4 regions of the Microbacterium sp. C448 genome follow, and region 2 is predicted to be linked to each of the others. Evidence: predicted binding sites of a transcription regulator. Region 2 holds the regulator's gene; each other region holds the start of a gene.
The links. Region 2 encodes HrcA, which represses chaperone genes, less so after heat shock. Its sites were predicted from a motif close to TTNGCACTCGNNNNNNNCGAGTGCNAA; they were not measured.
Positions count from the first base shown of each region.

Region 1: groES (co-chaperone GroES) is a predicted target of HrcA. The motif match lies at 1,716-1,742, and genes of this name have one in related genera.
Region 3: MIC448_RS06835 (Hsp20/alpha crystallin family protein) is a predicted target of HrcA. The motif match lies at 1,739-1,765, and genes of this name have one in related genera.
Region 4: groL (chaperonin GroEL) is a predicted target of HrcA. The motif match lies at 2,468-2,494, and genes of this name have one in related genera.

Region 1 is NZ_HG779816.1:1,345-4,872, reverse strand. Features, by position in the region: gene MIC448_RS15285 (ABC transporter substrate-binding protein) at 1-1, opposite strand, end outside; gene rarD (EamA family transporter RarD) at 192-1,091, opposite strand; gene groES (co-chaperone GroES) at 1,333-1,641, opposite strand; gene MIC448_RS15270 (SAM-dependent methyltransferase) at 1,791-2,981, shown strand; gene MIC448_RS15265 (hypothetical protein) at 3,030-3,494, opposite strand; gene tsaD (tRNA (adenosine(37)-N6)-threonylcarbamoyltransferase complex transferase subunit TsaD) at 3,491-3,528, opposite strand, start outside.
Region 2 is NZ_HG779582.1:53-3,580, forward strand. Features, by position in the region: partial or broken gene MIC448_RS00155 (DnaJ domain-containing protein) at 1-474, opposite strand, end outside; gene hrcA (heat-inducible transcriptional repressor HrcA) at 523-1,563, opposite strand; gene hemW (radical SAM family heme chaperone HemW) at 1,657-2,874, opposite strand; gene MIC448_RS00170 (DUF1990 family protein) at 2,876-3,526, opposite strand.
Region 3 is NZ_HG779659.1:1,325-4,852, reverse strand. Features, by position in the region: gene MIC448_RS06845 (DUF2207 domain-containing protein) at 1-605, opposite strand, end outside; gene MIC448_RS06840 (MarR family winged helix-turn-helix transcriptional regulator) at 675-1,109, shown strand; gene MIC448_RS06835 (Hsp20/alpha crystallin family protein) at 1,175-1,639, opposite strand; gene MIC448_RS06830 (zinc-binding dehydrogenase) at 1,891-3,066, shown strand; gene MIC448_RS06825 (CoA-acylating methylmalonate-semialdehyde dehydrogenase) at 3,063-3,528, shown strand, end outside.
Region 4 is NZ_HG779755.1:1,035-4,562, reverse strand. Features, by position in the region: gene MIC448_RS12710 (DUF3263 domain-containing protein) at 1-264, shown strand, start outside; gene MIC448_RS12705 (LytR C-terminal domain-containing protein) at 323-889, shown strand; gene MIC448_RS12700 (cold-shock protein) at 1,049-1,255, shown strand; gene MIC448_RS12695 (DUF3048 domain-containing protein) at 1,325-2,407, shown strand; gene groL (chaperonin GroEL) at 2,529-3,528, shown strand, end outside.

The sequences.
Region 1 (3,528 bases), on a different contig from region 2:
TATTGCTCCTAGCTGTGGACGAACTCCGGGCCGGACTGAAGCCGACCCTATTGGCTTCACACTATGCGGCGCGGCGTCTCCGCGATGTTGCGGTGCGTTAACGATGTGAAACAGTACGGTCACAGCGTGATAACGCTCCCATGCCCCGAACGGCGGGGATGTCGTCGCGGCGAATGTCACGCCAACGAAGGTCACGTCAGAGAAGAGACATCCGAAACGCCGCGACCGCGACGCGAGAACAGCACGGAGTCAACGGAGAGGATGACCAGCGCCACCCAGACAAGTCCGAAGCCGATCCACCGCTCGAGCGGCATAGGTTCGCCGAGAACCCACGCCCCGATGATGAACTGCAGAACCGGCGCGATGAACTGCAGGAGGCCGATCGCGGTGAGCGGCACCCTCCTGGCCCCAGCCGCGAACAGCAACAACGGGACCGCGGTGATGATGCCGGCGAGCGAGAGCAGCACGGTGTGCACCGGACTGACCGTGCCCAGCGTGATGCCCGTCGTCACACCGACGACGATGAGCTGCACGATCGCCACCGGCAGCAGCCAGAACGACTCGAGCGTGAGGCCCCCCACGGCATCCACCGCCGGACCGACCTGCTTCTTGATCAGCCCGTAGATCCCGAACGAGAAGGCCAGGGTCAGCGATATCCAGGGAAACTCCCCGTACCCGATGACGATGACGAGCACGGCGATGAGGCTGATGCCGATCGCGATCCACTGCGTCAGCCGCAGACGTTCGCGCAGGACGAGGGCACCCAGCAGCACCGTCACGATCGGGTTGATGAAGTATCCGAGACTCGTCTCGATCACGTGCCCGGCGAGGGTGGCGAGGATGTACACCTGCCAGTTGACGTAGATGACAACGCCCGCGATGGCCGTCAGCAGCAGGAGCCGCGGCTGTCGCACGATCCGGCCGAACGCGGGCCACGCGCGCGTGACCGTCAAGAGCAGGACGCAGAAGACGAAGGCCAGGAGGATGCGCCAGGCCACGATCTCCCAGGGCCCGGTCGGCACGAGCAACAGGAAGTACAGGGGAAGAAAACCCCAGATCAGGTACGCGCCCATCGCCGACGCGACGCCGATGCTGCGTTCGCGTACTTCTGCGGCCGCTGTTGCCGCGGCGGCGGTGCTTGCTGCGGTGCTTGCTGCAGTGGGTCCGACCGACCCGCGCGGAGTCTCGGTCGGATCCTGTGTCACCTCAACAGCCTACGGGCGGCGGGGACGACCGCGGGGCCATTCGCGCGCCACGCCCGGCTGGTGCGCCGCGGCGGAACGACGAAGGACCGGATGCCGAGGCATCCGGTCCTTCGTGTGTGTCAGTCGCTCAGCGAACGACGACCGCGAGCACGTCGCGGGCCGAGAGCACGAGCAGGTCGTCGGCGCCGAACTTGACCTCGGTGCCGCCGTACTTGCTGTAGATCACGCGGTCGCCGACGGCGACGTCGAGCGGGATGCGGTTGCCGTTGTCGTCAATCCGACCCGGGCCCACCGCGACGACCTCGCCCTCCTGGGGCTTCTCCTTCGCGGTGTCGGGGATGACCAGGCCGGAAGCCGTCGTCTGCTCCGCCTCGACCTGGCGGATGACGATGCGGTCCTCGAGCGGCTTGATGGAAACCTGAGTGGAAACCGTCACGGTCTACCTCTTTCTTGATCCAAGACTGATTAGCAACCTCGATGCGAGAGTGCTAATGCCAGTGTAGGCAACCGCTGGCACTCACGCAACGCGAGTGCCAGCGAGCGGGGTCGAATCGGATGGCGAGGGCCCGCGCCTAGGCTGGACAGGTGGAGATGGCCGAGCTCAGGGCGCTGCTGACGCCCGACGGGCTGCGGCTACTCGACTCGATGCCGCCGGTCACGACGTCCGCGGACGTCGCTCGCGAGGTCACGCGGCTGCGCGCTGCCGGGCACTCCCCCGACCTGGTGTCGGCCGTTGTCGGCCAGGCTCGCCTACGAACGCGTGCGGAGTCGAAGTTCGGGCCCCTCGCGGCCCGCATGCTCTTCACCCGCGCCGGGCTCGAACAATCGACGCGACTGCCCGTCGCCGCCCTGCACGCCGGGCGATTCCGCGACGCGGGCCTCGGCAGCGTCGCCGACCTCGGCAGCGGCATCGGCGGCGACGCGCTGGGATTCGCCGGCATCGGCATGGACGTCCTCGCGGTGGATGCCGACGAGGTCACGGCCGCGATCGCGGCATGCAACCTCGCGCCCTTCGGTTCGTCGGCCGAGGTACGCCGTGCCCAGGCCGAGGACGTGGATGTCTCGGGTTCCGCGGGGGTATGGCTCGACCCCGCACGGCGTACGGCCGGCCACACCGAGACATCCCGCCTCTCGCGCCCCGAGGACTACTCGCCCTCGCTCGACTGGGCATTCACGTTGGCGACGCAGAAGCCGACGGGCATCAAGCTCGGGCCCGGCTTCGACCGCGACCGTCTGCCGTCGTTCGCCGAAGCGCAGTGGATCACCGCGGATGGCTCGACGCTCGAACTCGTTCTCTGGTCGGGCGAGCTCGCGCGGCCGGGTATCACCCGCGCCGCCGTCGTCATGACCGACGGGCAGTCGCACGAACTGACCGCGCCCGCCGACAGCGAGGACGAGCCGGTGCATCCACTCGGCGCTTTCATTCACGAGCCGGCCGGGTCGGTCATCCGAGCGCGCCTCGTCGGCGACGTCGCTCGTGCTCTGGAGGCGGGGCCGGTCGCGCCCGGCATCGCCTACCTGACCGGCGACGCAGCGCTGACGAGCCCGTTCGTGTCGACCTTCCGCGTGCGCGAGCAGTTGCCCGCCGACGTCAAGAAGCTGGGGCGGGCGCTGCGCGAGCGCGGCATCGGTCGGCTCGAGATCAAGAAGCGCGGGGTGGACGTCGACCCCGCCGTTCTGCGCACCAAGCTCGGGCTCAAGGGCGACGCTTCTGCGACTCTGCTGTTGACGCGGGTCGGATCGACGCGCATCGCCGTGCTCGCCGACCGCATCTAGGGGCGCGCGTCGTTTCGACTCGCCTGCGGCTCGCTCAACGACCGTGTGTCAGAACAGGGGCCCGCTGTTCAGGGCGACGGCGATCCAGAGCGCGCTGTAGAGGATCGACAGGATGCCGAGGCCCAGGGCCCACGCCGCGGCCTGGCGTCGGGCGCCCGGGCGACGCAGGGCCGCTATCGCCGTGATGATCGCGATGATGCCGACGGGGAACCCCCAGCCGACGACGAACGAGACGATGAGGCCGATGATCGCGACGGCGAGGGCCCATCCGGCGAGCGACGGCGGTCGGCGCGGGGCGGGCGGGGCCCAGGCGAGCTCCTGCTCGGGCTCCGCGCCCAGGTCTGTCCCGTGCTCGGGCTCCGCGCCGGGTGCGGGGTCCGCAGCTGGCACGGCTACGACGACCGGCACCGCGACCGGAGCTGTCGGCGGCAGCGGCGGCGGCACCGGCCGGGCAGCCTGCATGGAACGTCGGGTGGGCGCGGGGGCCACGGCATCCGTCGACTCGTCGTTCATGCGCGCACCTCCTCTTCCGAAACGGCCTCGGGCA
Region 2 (3,528 bases):
TCCGCAGATGTCGCACGTGACGGGCTGCGATCCGGGCTGGCAGCACGAGCCCTGGCAGGTCTCGCAGATGACGGCGGTGTCGACCTCGAGGTCACGATGAACGCCGAACACGACGTCTGACAGCTCGAGGGTGACGCGCACCAACGCATCCTGACCACGCTCACGGCGTGACCGGGGACGCTGTCCACGCCCGCCGCCCTGGCCTCCGAAGAACGTCTCGAAGATGTCGCCGAAGCCGCCGAAACCCTGACCGCCGCCGCCGAACGGCGAGTCGCCGCCTCGGTCGTACTTGCTGCGCTCCTCGCTGTTGCTCAGCACGTCATACGCGTGCGTGACGAGCTTGAAGCGCTCGGCGGCATCCGCTCCCGAGTTCACGTCGGGGTGGAGCTCGCGCGCGAGTCGGCGATACGCCTTCTTGATGTCGTCGGTGCTCGCGTCCCGGGGAACGCCCAGCACCTCGTAGTGGTCTGCCATGTTGCCTTTCACAGATGTCCGCAGGCTGCAGCCTGCGGGTCGCGTCCGTTAGCGGGACGTCTCGTCTTCGTCGAGCAAGCGCGAGAGGTAACGCGCGACGGCTCGGGCGGCCGCCAGATTGCTCGGGTAATCCATGCGGGTCGGTCCCATGACGCCCACGCGGGCCATGGTTCCGGATGTCTCGTAATCGCTCGTGACGATGGATGCCTCGGCGAGGCCCCAGGGTTCGTTCTCGCGTCCGATGCTCGCCGCGAGTCCCTGACTGTCGGCCACCATCTCGCTCATGAGGCGGATGAGGGTGACCTGCTCTTCGATCGCCTCGAGCAGCGGATAAATGCTGCCGCGGAAGTCGGTCTCACGACGGGCGAGGTTGGCGGCTCCGGCCATGACGAGGCGGTCCTGGCGGAACTCCTCGAGCTCTTCCGACAGCACGTGCGCGACCTGGACGAGCGCCGTGTCGACGACCGGCGCGGCGGGGTCGGCGGCGATCCGCAGAGCATCCACACGCTCGGAAGCCACACCCACGGCGAGTCCCGTGAGGAGGGCGGCGAGTCGACCGCGCAGCACCGGGATGTCTTCGTCGTCCAGCGGCACCGTAAGCGGCGCGATCCGCTGCGAGACGCGACCGGTGTCGGTGACCAGGATGACGAGCAGGCGCTGCGGAGCGAGCGGAACGAGTTCGACGTGCGTGACGTGCGCGTTGGCGAACGACGGGTACTGCACGACGGCGACCTGACCGGTCAGCTGCGAGAGCACGCGCACCGTGCGGGCGAGTACATCGTCGAGGTCGCCTGTGCCCCCGAGGAAACTCGAGATGGCGCTCCGCTGCGCGGGCGAGAGGGGCCGCACTTCGGCCAGATGATCGACGAAAACCCGGTAGCCCTTGTCGGTCGGGACACGACCCGACGACGTGTGGGGGGCGACGATGAGTTCTTCGTCCTCGAGTAGCGCCATATCGTTGCGGATCGTGGCCGCCGACACTCCGAAAGCGTGGCGCTCGACGATCGATCGGCTGCCGACCGGTTCGTGGGTGGAGACGTAGTCCTGGACGATCGCCCGGAGGACCTGCAGGCCTCGTTCGCTGACCATGATCCCCCTTCCGCTGGCACTCGAGAAGTCTGAGTGCCAATTCTAACGCGTCGTGGCGCCTGGCGGTGTTGCGGCGCGGCGGTGACCGGCGCGCTACGGGAGTAGTGCTCGCACGACGGCATCGGCGAGCAGCCGGCCGCGCAGGGTCAGCACGATCCGACCGCGCAGGGCATCGGATGCCTCGACCAGGCCGTCCGCGATGAGCCCCGCGACCGCGACCCGTGACGCCGAGGGCACCCGGTCGAGCGCGAGCCCCTCACGAATGCGCGACTCGAGCAGCACACGTTCGAGGGTGGATGCCGAAGCATCCGGTCTCTCGCGTCCCGCCGCCGGCGAATCCCCCGCCGCGAGCCGCTGCGCATACGCCGCCGGATGCTTGACGTTCCACCAGCGCAGCCCACCCACGTGGCTGTGGGCACCGGGACCGAAGCCCCACCAGTCTTGGCTCCGCCAGTAGTTGAGGTTGTGCTGCGACCGGTTCGCGGGGGTGCGCGCCCAGTTGCTGACCTCGTACCAGTCGTACCCCGCGGCGTCGAGCCGCGCATCGGCGGCCTCGTACATGTCGGCCTGCAGGTCGTCGTCGGGGGCGATGAGCTCACCGCGACGGATGCGTCGGTGCAGCGGCGTGCCCTCCTCAACGATCAGCGCATAGGCCGAGACATGGTCGGGGTCCTGCGCGAGCGCCGACTCGAGCGACTGGATCCAGTCATCGAGCGACTCCCCCGGTGCCCCGTAAATCAGGTCCAGGCTCACGGCGAGCCCCGCGTCGCGCGCGGTCGCGACGGCGGTCGCGACATTCTCGGGATTGTGGGTGCGATCGAGCGCCGCGAGCACGTGCGGCACGCTGGACTGCATCCCGATCGACAGGCGCGTCACCCCGGCCGCCGCGAGCGTGTCGGCCACGTCCACGGTCATCGTGTCGGGATTTGCCTCGACGGTGATCTCCACCCCGGGCATCAGGCCAAAGGAATCGCGAACATCGCCGAGCATCCGCGCGAGGTCACCCGCGGGCAGCAGCGTCGGTGTACCCCCGCCGATAAAGACCGTGGAGGCCGGACGAAGAGCCCCGACATCCGTCAGCACGCGGCGTGCGAGCGTGATCTCGCCCGACAGCGTCTCGGCGTACGAGTCCTGCCGGACTCCGCGCAACTCGGTGGCCGTGTAGGTGTTGAAGTCGCAGTATCCGCATCGCACGCGGCAGAACGGCACGTGCAGATACACGCCGAAATCCGCGGTGGGGTCGATTGCGAGATCCCGCGGCAGCGCGCCGTCGGCGGGTGCGGGGTCGCCGACGGGAAGAGGGCCGGCCACGTCAGGACGGGGTCGTGTAGAGCGGCGAAATCGCCTGCAGGTATCGCGTGAACAGCAGCCGGCGGCGGCGGCGCACCAGGCCCTTCAGCATGCGGTAGGTCGTCGCGGCCGGAGCATCGAACGCCCGCACGGTGAACCAGACCTCGTCATTGGGAAGCCAATCGACCATGAAGGACTCTTCACCGCGCACGACCGAGCCACTGACAGTGCCGAGCGCGAACCCGACCCGTCGCGTCTCTTCGACCACGAAGATCACGCGCAGTTCGGCATCCGCGCGAAGACCACCAACTCGACCTCGCACGTGCACGTTGGTGCCTGCGCCGACGAACGGGGTGCCGTCGACGTCGAAGCGCTGATCGGCCTCGGTGCGTGAGGGAGCGAGCGCGTTGCCCTCTTCGTCGAAGCTCACGCCGGAATACATGGGACCGGATGCGGGGCGCACATCAGAGAGGCGAAGACCCGCGCCGCGCACGGCACCCCACGACAGCAGCGACTCGCTCGCCGCCTGGAAGCGGGCCTCACCCGAACCGATCCGCAGCGTCTCTTCTGCCGGAATGCTCCGCTCGGGCGGAAAGTGCATGAGGTCGGCGGCCTGAGTAGCCCCGACCGCCGCGTAGTTCACCGTGTCGTCCTTGAACGTCCCGCGCCGCATCA
Region 3 (3,528 bases), on a different contig from region 2:
GCCAGGTCTCCGTCGAGCACCACGCGCGCATCCACGCGGTCGAACGGTTGCGCCCATTCCTCGCCGTTGACGTCCCAGTACAGCTCGTCGACGCCCGTGTCATCAAAGCCCCGCGTGACGTTCTGAAGGTCATAGGTGAAGACGTAGGTCTGCGCGCCATGCACGTAGTCATCCGCTCGCGAGGTGACGATGAGGAAGTCGTCTTCGTCGTCGGTCTCGACGGGCCTCTCGGCACCCGTCTCGTCCGTCACCGAAACGAGAGAGGGAAACAGGGGTGCGTTCAGATAGCTGTTCGGGATGAGCCGCCGCATGCCCCGATTCTGATCACTCTCGGGGAAGACGGCGACGAACGTCTCGATCACCCGCATCCGACTGGTGCCGTCTTCGGCCCGGGACAGGGTGTATTCGACGTCGAGGCTCGCAAACGAAAAGTCGTCGACATCGCTCGGAACGGCGGCGGCAAAGTCGGACCCCGTACCCCGCTCCGCGGCGGACGCCGGGGGAACACCGGCGCCCACTCCCCCCGCGACGACTCCTCCAGCGACGACGATCGACATCGCGATCGATATCGCGACGATCAGTCCCGTTCGAAGCAATGCACGCATGGGCCCAGCCTAGACACGGGCGCTCCGCGACCCGCCCGCCACCGGCCGCGGACAAGTAGCCTGTACGGCATGACGAACCGCCGCCTCGCCGTTGAAGCGTGGGAGAGTTTGTTCCGCGCGCAGCACGAGGTGTTCACCGAGATCAGCAGCGACTTCCGCGGCACCGGCCTCGAACAGGGCGAGTATGACGTGCTGTTGACCGTGACACGCGGACCCGAGATGACCGCGCGACTGCGCGATGTGACCGCACGGATGCTCGTCAGCCAGCCATCCGTCTCTCGCCTCGTCGACCGCATGGTGGTCCGCGGCCTGGTCACCAAATGCGCCGACCCCGATGACGGTCGCGGTGCGCTCGTCCGCGCGACCGAGACGGGTGCGGCCGCTTTTCGCGTCGTCGCGACGCAGCACGCACGCACGATCGCCGAGCGGATGTCCCGGCTCAGCGACGACGAACTCGAAGCGCTCCGCGGCCTGACGGCGAAACTGCGCGAAACGACCGACTGAGCACGCCGCAAAATACGGATGCCGCACCCCGGAGGGCGCGGCATCCGTTGTACACGCGGTTCTGACTACTGCTCGATGAGCTGCGGCCCCGAGGAGTCAGCTCCCGACTCGCGCGCTGCGATGACGGAAGCATCGGCATCCGTCGCCACTTCGATCTTGCGTGGCTTGGCGCGCTCGCTGACGGGGATCGTCACCGACAGCACGCCGTTGTTGTAGCTCGCAGAGATGCGGTCGGTGTCGACTCCCTGACCGAGGTTGAGCTGCCGCAAAAAGCTCGCCGCTTCACGCTCGCGGGTGATCCACTTGACGCCGTCGCCGGCCGCAAGGGTGCGCTCGGCGCGGATCGTCAACAGTTGGCCGTCGACGTCGATGTCCACCGACCCCGGGTCGATCCCGGGCAGATCGGCGGTCAGCACGTAGTGGTCGCCATCGCGGTAGAGGTCCATCGGCATGCGACGGGGGCCTCGCCGCGCATCCAGAAGGCTCGTCGCGAGGCGGTCGAGGTCGCGGAACGGGTCGTATGTCGCCATGGTGGTGTCCTTCCTTGTTGCGCCGGATTCGCGTCCGGCGATGAACGGGTTCGGTATGGAGTTGATGGAGTTGAGCCGACTCGACTCAACAATCAAAGATTAGCACTCGACGTATGAGAGTGCCAATAATTCGATCCCCCACCGCGGACGTTTTCATCCAGCGACAACCGCACCGACGTCCCTTGCCCGGCCCGTGGTGAACTTGCCATGCTTGCGAACACGAGCCCTGAACGATGACGTCGAGGATCACCATGACTGCCACAGCGCCCCGAACGATGAAGGCCGCCGTGCTGCGCGCGGATGGACCGGGGCTCGAGATCCTCGAGGTCCCCCGCCCCGTGCCGCGGGCGGGAGAGGCGCTCGTCAAGGTCATCGCGTGCGGCGTGTGCCACACCGACCTGCACGTCATGAAGGGCGAGGTGCGCTTTCCCCGGCCGGCGGTGATGGGCCACGAGATCAGCGGCACGCTCGTCGCGTTCGGCGACGACACTCCCCCGACCACGGGACTCGCGATCGGCGACACGGTCATCGGGGCCTTCATCATGCCCTGCGGCGACTGCCCCGCCTGCTCCCGCGGGCGTGACGACCTGTGCGCGGAGTTCTTCGGGCAGAACCGCCTGAACGGCACGCTGTACGACGGCGAGAGCCGCCTCTCGATGCCGGATGGCTCCTTCCTCGCCATGTACTCGATGGGCGGGCTTGCCGAATACGCCGTCGTGCCGATCACCGCGCTGACGCGATTGCCGGACGACCTCGACCCCGTCACATCCGCCGTCCTCGGATGCGCCGCCTTCACCGCGTACGGTGCCGTGCACCGCGCAGGCGATGTCCGACCGGGCGAAGCGGTCGCGATCGTCGCGGTCGGCGGCGTTGGCAGCGGAGTCGTTCAGATGGCCCGCGCCGCGGGCGCCGACCCGATCATCGCGATCGACGTCGCCGACGACAAACTCGAGGCCGCCATGGCCCTCGGCGCGACGCACACGGTCAACTCGCGCGAGACCGATGCCGCCACCGCCGTCCGCGAGATCACCGGCGGTCTGGGTCATGGTCTGGGTGTCGACGTCGCCTTCGAGGCGCTCGGTCACCCCGCCACTTTCCGACAGGCGATCGGCTTGCTCGCCGACGGGGGCCGGATGGTCGCGATCGGCATCGCGGCCGGCGACGCGGCCGCCGAGGTCGAGATCACCCCCCTCGTTCGCCGCGGCTACACGATCACCGGATCGTTCGGTGCGCGCACGCGCGAGGACCTGCCCGCGGTCGTCGACATTGCCGAGGCCGGCGGGTTCGACACCGCACGCCTTGTCACGCGCCGCTACACCCTCGACAATGCAGATGCCGCGTATCAGGCCCTCGCCCGGGGCGAGATCACCGGACGCGCCGTCGTCGTCATGGACCGACCCGATCTACGAACGAAACGAGAACAATGACCACGCGCATCCCGCACTGGATCAATGGCGAGCGCCACGACTCCGATGACCGCCGACTCGGCACCGTCTACGACCCCGCCACGGGCGAGCAGAGCGGCGCCGTCGTGCTGGCCGAGCCTGCCGACGTGGACGCTGCCGTGGCGGCCGCAACGACCGTATTCCCCGCCTGGCGCGACACATCGATCGCGCGCCGCCAGGCCATCCTGTTCCGGTTCCGCGAACTGCTGGAGCAGCGCAAGCCCGAACTGGCAGAGCTCATCACGGCCGAGCACGGGAAGGTCGTCTCGGATGCCCTGGGCGAGATCGCGCGCGGCCAGGAGGTGCTCGAGTTCGCCCTCGGCTTCGCCGACATCCTGAAGGGCGACTACTCGGTGAACGCCTCGACGGGCGTCGACGTCTACTCGTTCCGCCAGCCCATCGGTGTCGCGGCGATCATCAGCCCCTTCAACTTCCCGGCCATGG
Region 4 (3,528 bases), on a different contig from region 2:
GAGTCTCGGAGTGATGCCCTCACTGTGGATGAGCGCGCGATCCTCGATTTCGAGGCGGAGTGGCGTCGGCACGTAGGTGCGAAAGAAGAGGCGATCCGTGCCGAACTCGACCTCGCGCCCGCACGCTACTACCAGCTGCTGGGCCGACTGATCGAGACCGAGGCGGCCCTCGCCTACGATCCGATGCTGGTCAAGCGTCTGCGCCGCGTCCGCGACCAGCGCGACGCCGAACGTGCCGCCCGCGAGGGCGCTCTGGGACTCTGAACTCCCGCCGGCCGCGGCGTTGAGGGTTCGCACACGCGACCGCCGGTAGCATTCTGAGGTGTCCACGCCCCCCACCGATCGATTCGACGACATCTCTGCGTCCCCCGGCCGTGTCGGTGCGCACCGAGCCGAGAATCCTCGCGTTCGTGGCTGGACGACCTTTCTCTGGGCGCTCGCCGCGACCATCGTCCTGGTTCTGCTGGGCATCTTCGCGAGCATGATCTGGCAGGGCAAGATCGTGCTCTTCCCGACCCCCGCGCCCTCGATCTCGATCGTCCCGACGGCCGAACCCGTCGTCGACACCTCGTACACGGTCCTCGTGCTCAACGGCACGCCCGAAGAGGGGCAGGCGACGCTGGTGAAGGACGAGCTGGTGGCGAACGGATGGCCCGAGGCCAACGTGCTCGCGGGCAACGCCGGCGACCGAGCCTTCCCGCTGACGACCGTCTACTACGCCGCACCCGAGGCGGAGGGTGCCGCTCGCGGCCTCGCCGGTGTGATCGGTGCACCCGAGGTCGTGCTCGACCCCGAGTATCCGCTCCCCGGCACTCCCGTCACGCAGCTGACCGTCGTGCTCGGACTCGACCGGGTCGAGCCCGTCGCGACCGAGACGCCCGCCGAATAGTCCGGGCGGGGTGCCCATCAAGGCACCCATTCGCCCGCATGTTTCGGCGGAGTTACGAGTTGACGGCCCCCGTGTCAACAGTTGCGCTCCCGGCTCTTTTGGCGCGATTCCGCTGGCTAGCATGACCCTGTCTCACCCGCGCAGCACAGGAGTTCACGCATGACCCAGGGCACCGTCAAATGGTTCAACGCCGAGAAGGGATTCGGCTTCATCACCGTGGTCGACGGGGGGCAGGACGTCTTCGTCCACTACTCGAACATCGACATGTCGGGATTCCGTGTCCTCGAAGAAGGTCAACTCGTCGAGTTCACCGTCGGAGCAGGGCAGAAAGGCCCACAGGCCGAATCGGTTCGCGTCGTCTCCTGACACGTCGGCTTCCGCATCACCCGTCGTGTCGACGGTGTCAGCCGTCGCGCGCGTCCTAGTCTGACGCGCATGAAGTCGCCAGCGCGGGCCCGCGCGCTCCCGCGTTCCGTGCGGCTCGCCGCAACCGTCGGCGTTCTCGTCTCGGCGCTGATGCTCGGCGCCTGCGCCGCTGAACCGGCGGAAGCGGGCTCACCGTCGGCAACCCCCAGTTCGACAGCGTCCGCCGAGCCCACGCCCACACCGACCCCCGAGGCGCCCCCGATGACCGTGCAGCCTCTGCGCGGAACGCAGGTTCCCGCCGAGACGATCACGGGGCCCGCCCTCGCGGCGAAGATCGACAATCACGTCGCGGCCCGCCCTCAGGTGGGGCTGGAGCACACCGACATCGTGTTCGAGGAGCTCGTCGAGGGTGGCCTGACCCGCTACGTCGCGCTCTGGTTCTCGGATGTGCCCGCCGAGATCGGTCCCGTGCGAAGCATCCGTCCGATGGATCCCGACATCGTGTCGCCGTTCGGCGGACTGATCGCCTACTCGGGTGGGCAGCAGCGTTTTGTGGACATGATGCTGAACACCCCCGTGCACAACGCTATCCACGGCGGAGCGGATGACCGTTTCATGTACCGCACCCGCTCCAAGGCCTCGCCCCACAACGTGCTCGTCAAGGCGCAGGAGTTGCGCGCCGCATACGCCGATGTGCCTCCGCCGGCACAGCAGTTCGCGTACTCGCAGCGCCCACAGACGGCGTCCGCCGCGGCCTACGGGAGTCCGGCGAACGGATTCGACCTGTTCTTCTCGGCCAAGGAAAGCCGGTCATGGCGGTGGGACGCGGGGTCCGAACGCTACCTGCGTTCGCAGAACGGCGCGCCCGACATGGATTCGGCGGGCGGGCAGCTCGCGGCGACCAACGTCGTCGCGCTTTCGGTGAGCATCGACTGGGCGTACGGCGACATCCCGAAGACCGTCATGGTGGGCAGCGGGCCGGCGTGGGTGTCGACGGGCGGGAAGGTCATCCAGGTCACCTGGACCAAGGCATCCGCCGACGCGCCCATCCAGCTCACGAACCAATACGGCACCCCCGTGTACCTCGCGCCCGGCAACACATGGGTCGAGCTCGTACCCAATGCGCGCGGCGGGAGCATCGCGGTCGTCTGACCTGAGTCATCCGGACTCTGCGCGGCTTGCACTCGGTGGGGGTGAGTGCCAGAATGGGCGTTAGCACTCGCCTTACCGGAGTGCTAAACCAATACCTACGTCCGGGAGGGACGACACACACATGGCAAAGATCATCGCTTTCGACGAAGAGGCCCGTCGCGGCCTCGAGCGCGGCCTGAACATCCTCGCCGACGCCGTCAAGGTGACGCTCGGCCCCCGCGGTCGCAACGTCGTGCTCGAGAAGAAGTGGGGCGCCCCCACCATCACGAACGATGGCGTCTCGATCGCCAAGGAGATCGAACTCGACGACCCGTACGAGAAGATCGGCGCGGAGCTCGTCAAGGAGGTCGCCAAGAAGACCGACGACGTCGCAGGTGACGGCACCACCACCGCTACCGTTCTCGCTCAGGCCCTCGTCAAGGAAGGCCTGCGCAACGTCGCAGCCGGCGCCGACCCCATCTCGCTCAAGCGCGGTATCGAGAAGGCCGTCGCGGCCATCTCGGCCGAGCTGCTGAAGAGCGCCAAAGAGGTCGAGACCAAGGAAGAGATCGCCGCTACCGCGTCGATCTCGGCCGCCGACACCACCATTGGTGACCTGATCGCCGAGGCGATCGACAAGGTCGGCAAGGAAGGCGTCGTCACCGTCGAGGAGTCGAACACGTTCGGCACCGAGCTCGAGCTCACCGAGGGTATGCGTTTCGACAAGGGTTTCATCAACCCCTACTTCGTCACCGACCCCGAGCGCCAGGAAGCCGTGTTCGAGGACCCCTACATCCTCATCGCGAACTCCAAGATCTCGAACATCAAGGACCTTCTGCCGGTCGTTGACAAGGTGATCCAGGAGGGCAAGGAGCTCGTCATCATCGCCGAGGACGTCGAGGGCGAGGCTCTCGCGACTCTCGTGCTCAACAAGATCCGCGGCATCTTCAAGTCGGCTGCCGTCAAGGCTCCCGGCTTCGGCGACCGTCGCAAGGCGCAGCTCCAGGACATCGCCATCCTCACCGGTGGTCAGGTCATCAGCGAAGAGGTCGGTCTCAAGCTCGAGAACACGACCACCGACCTGCTCGGCAAGGCGCGCAAGGTCATCATCACCAAGGATGAGACCACGATCGTCGAGGGTG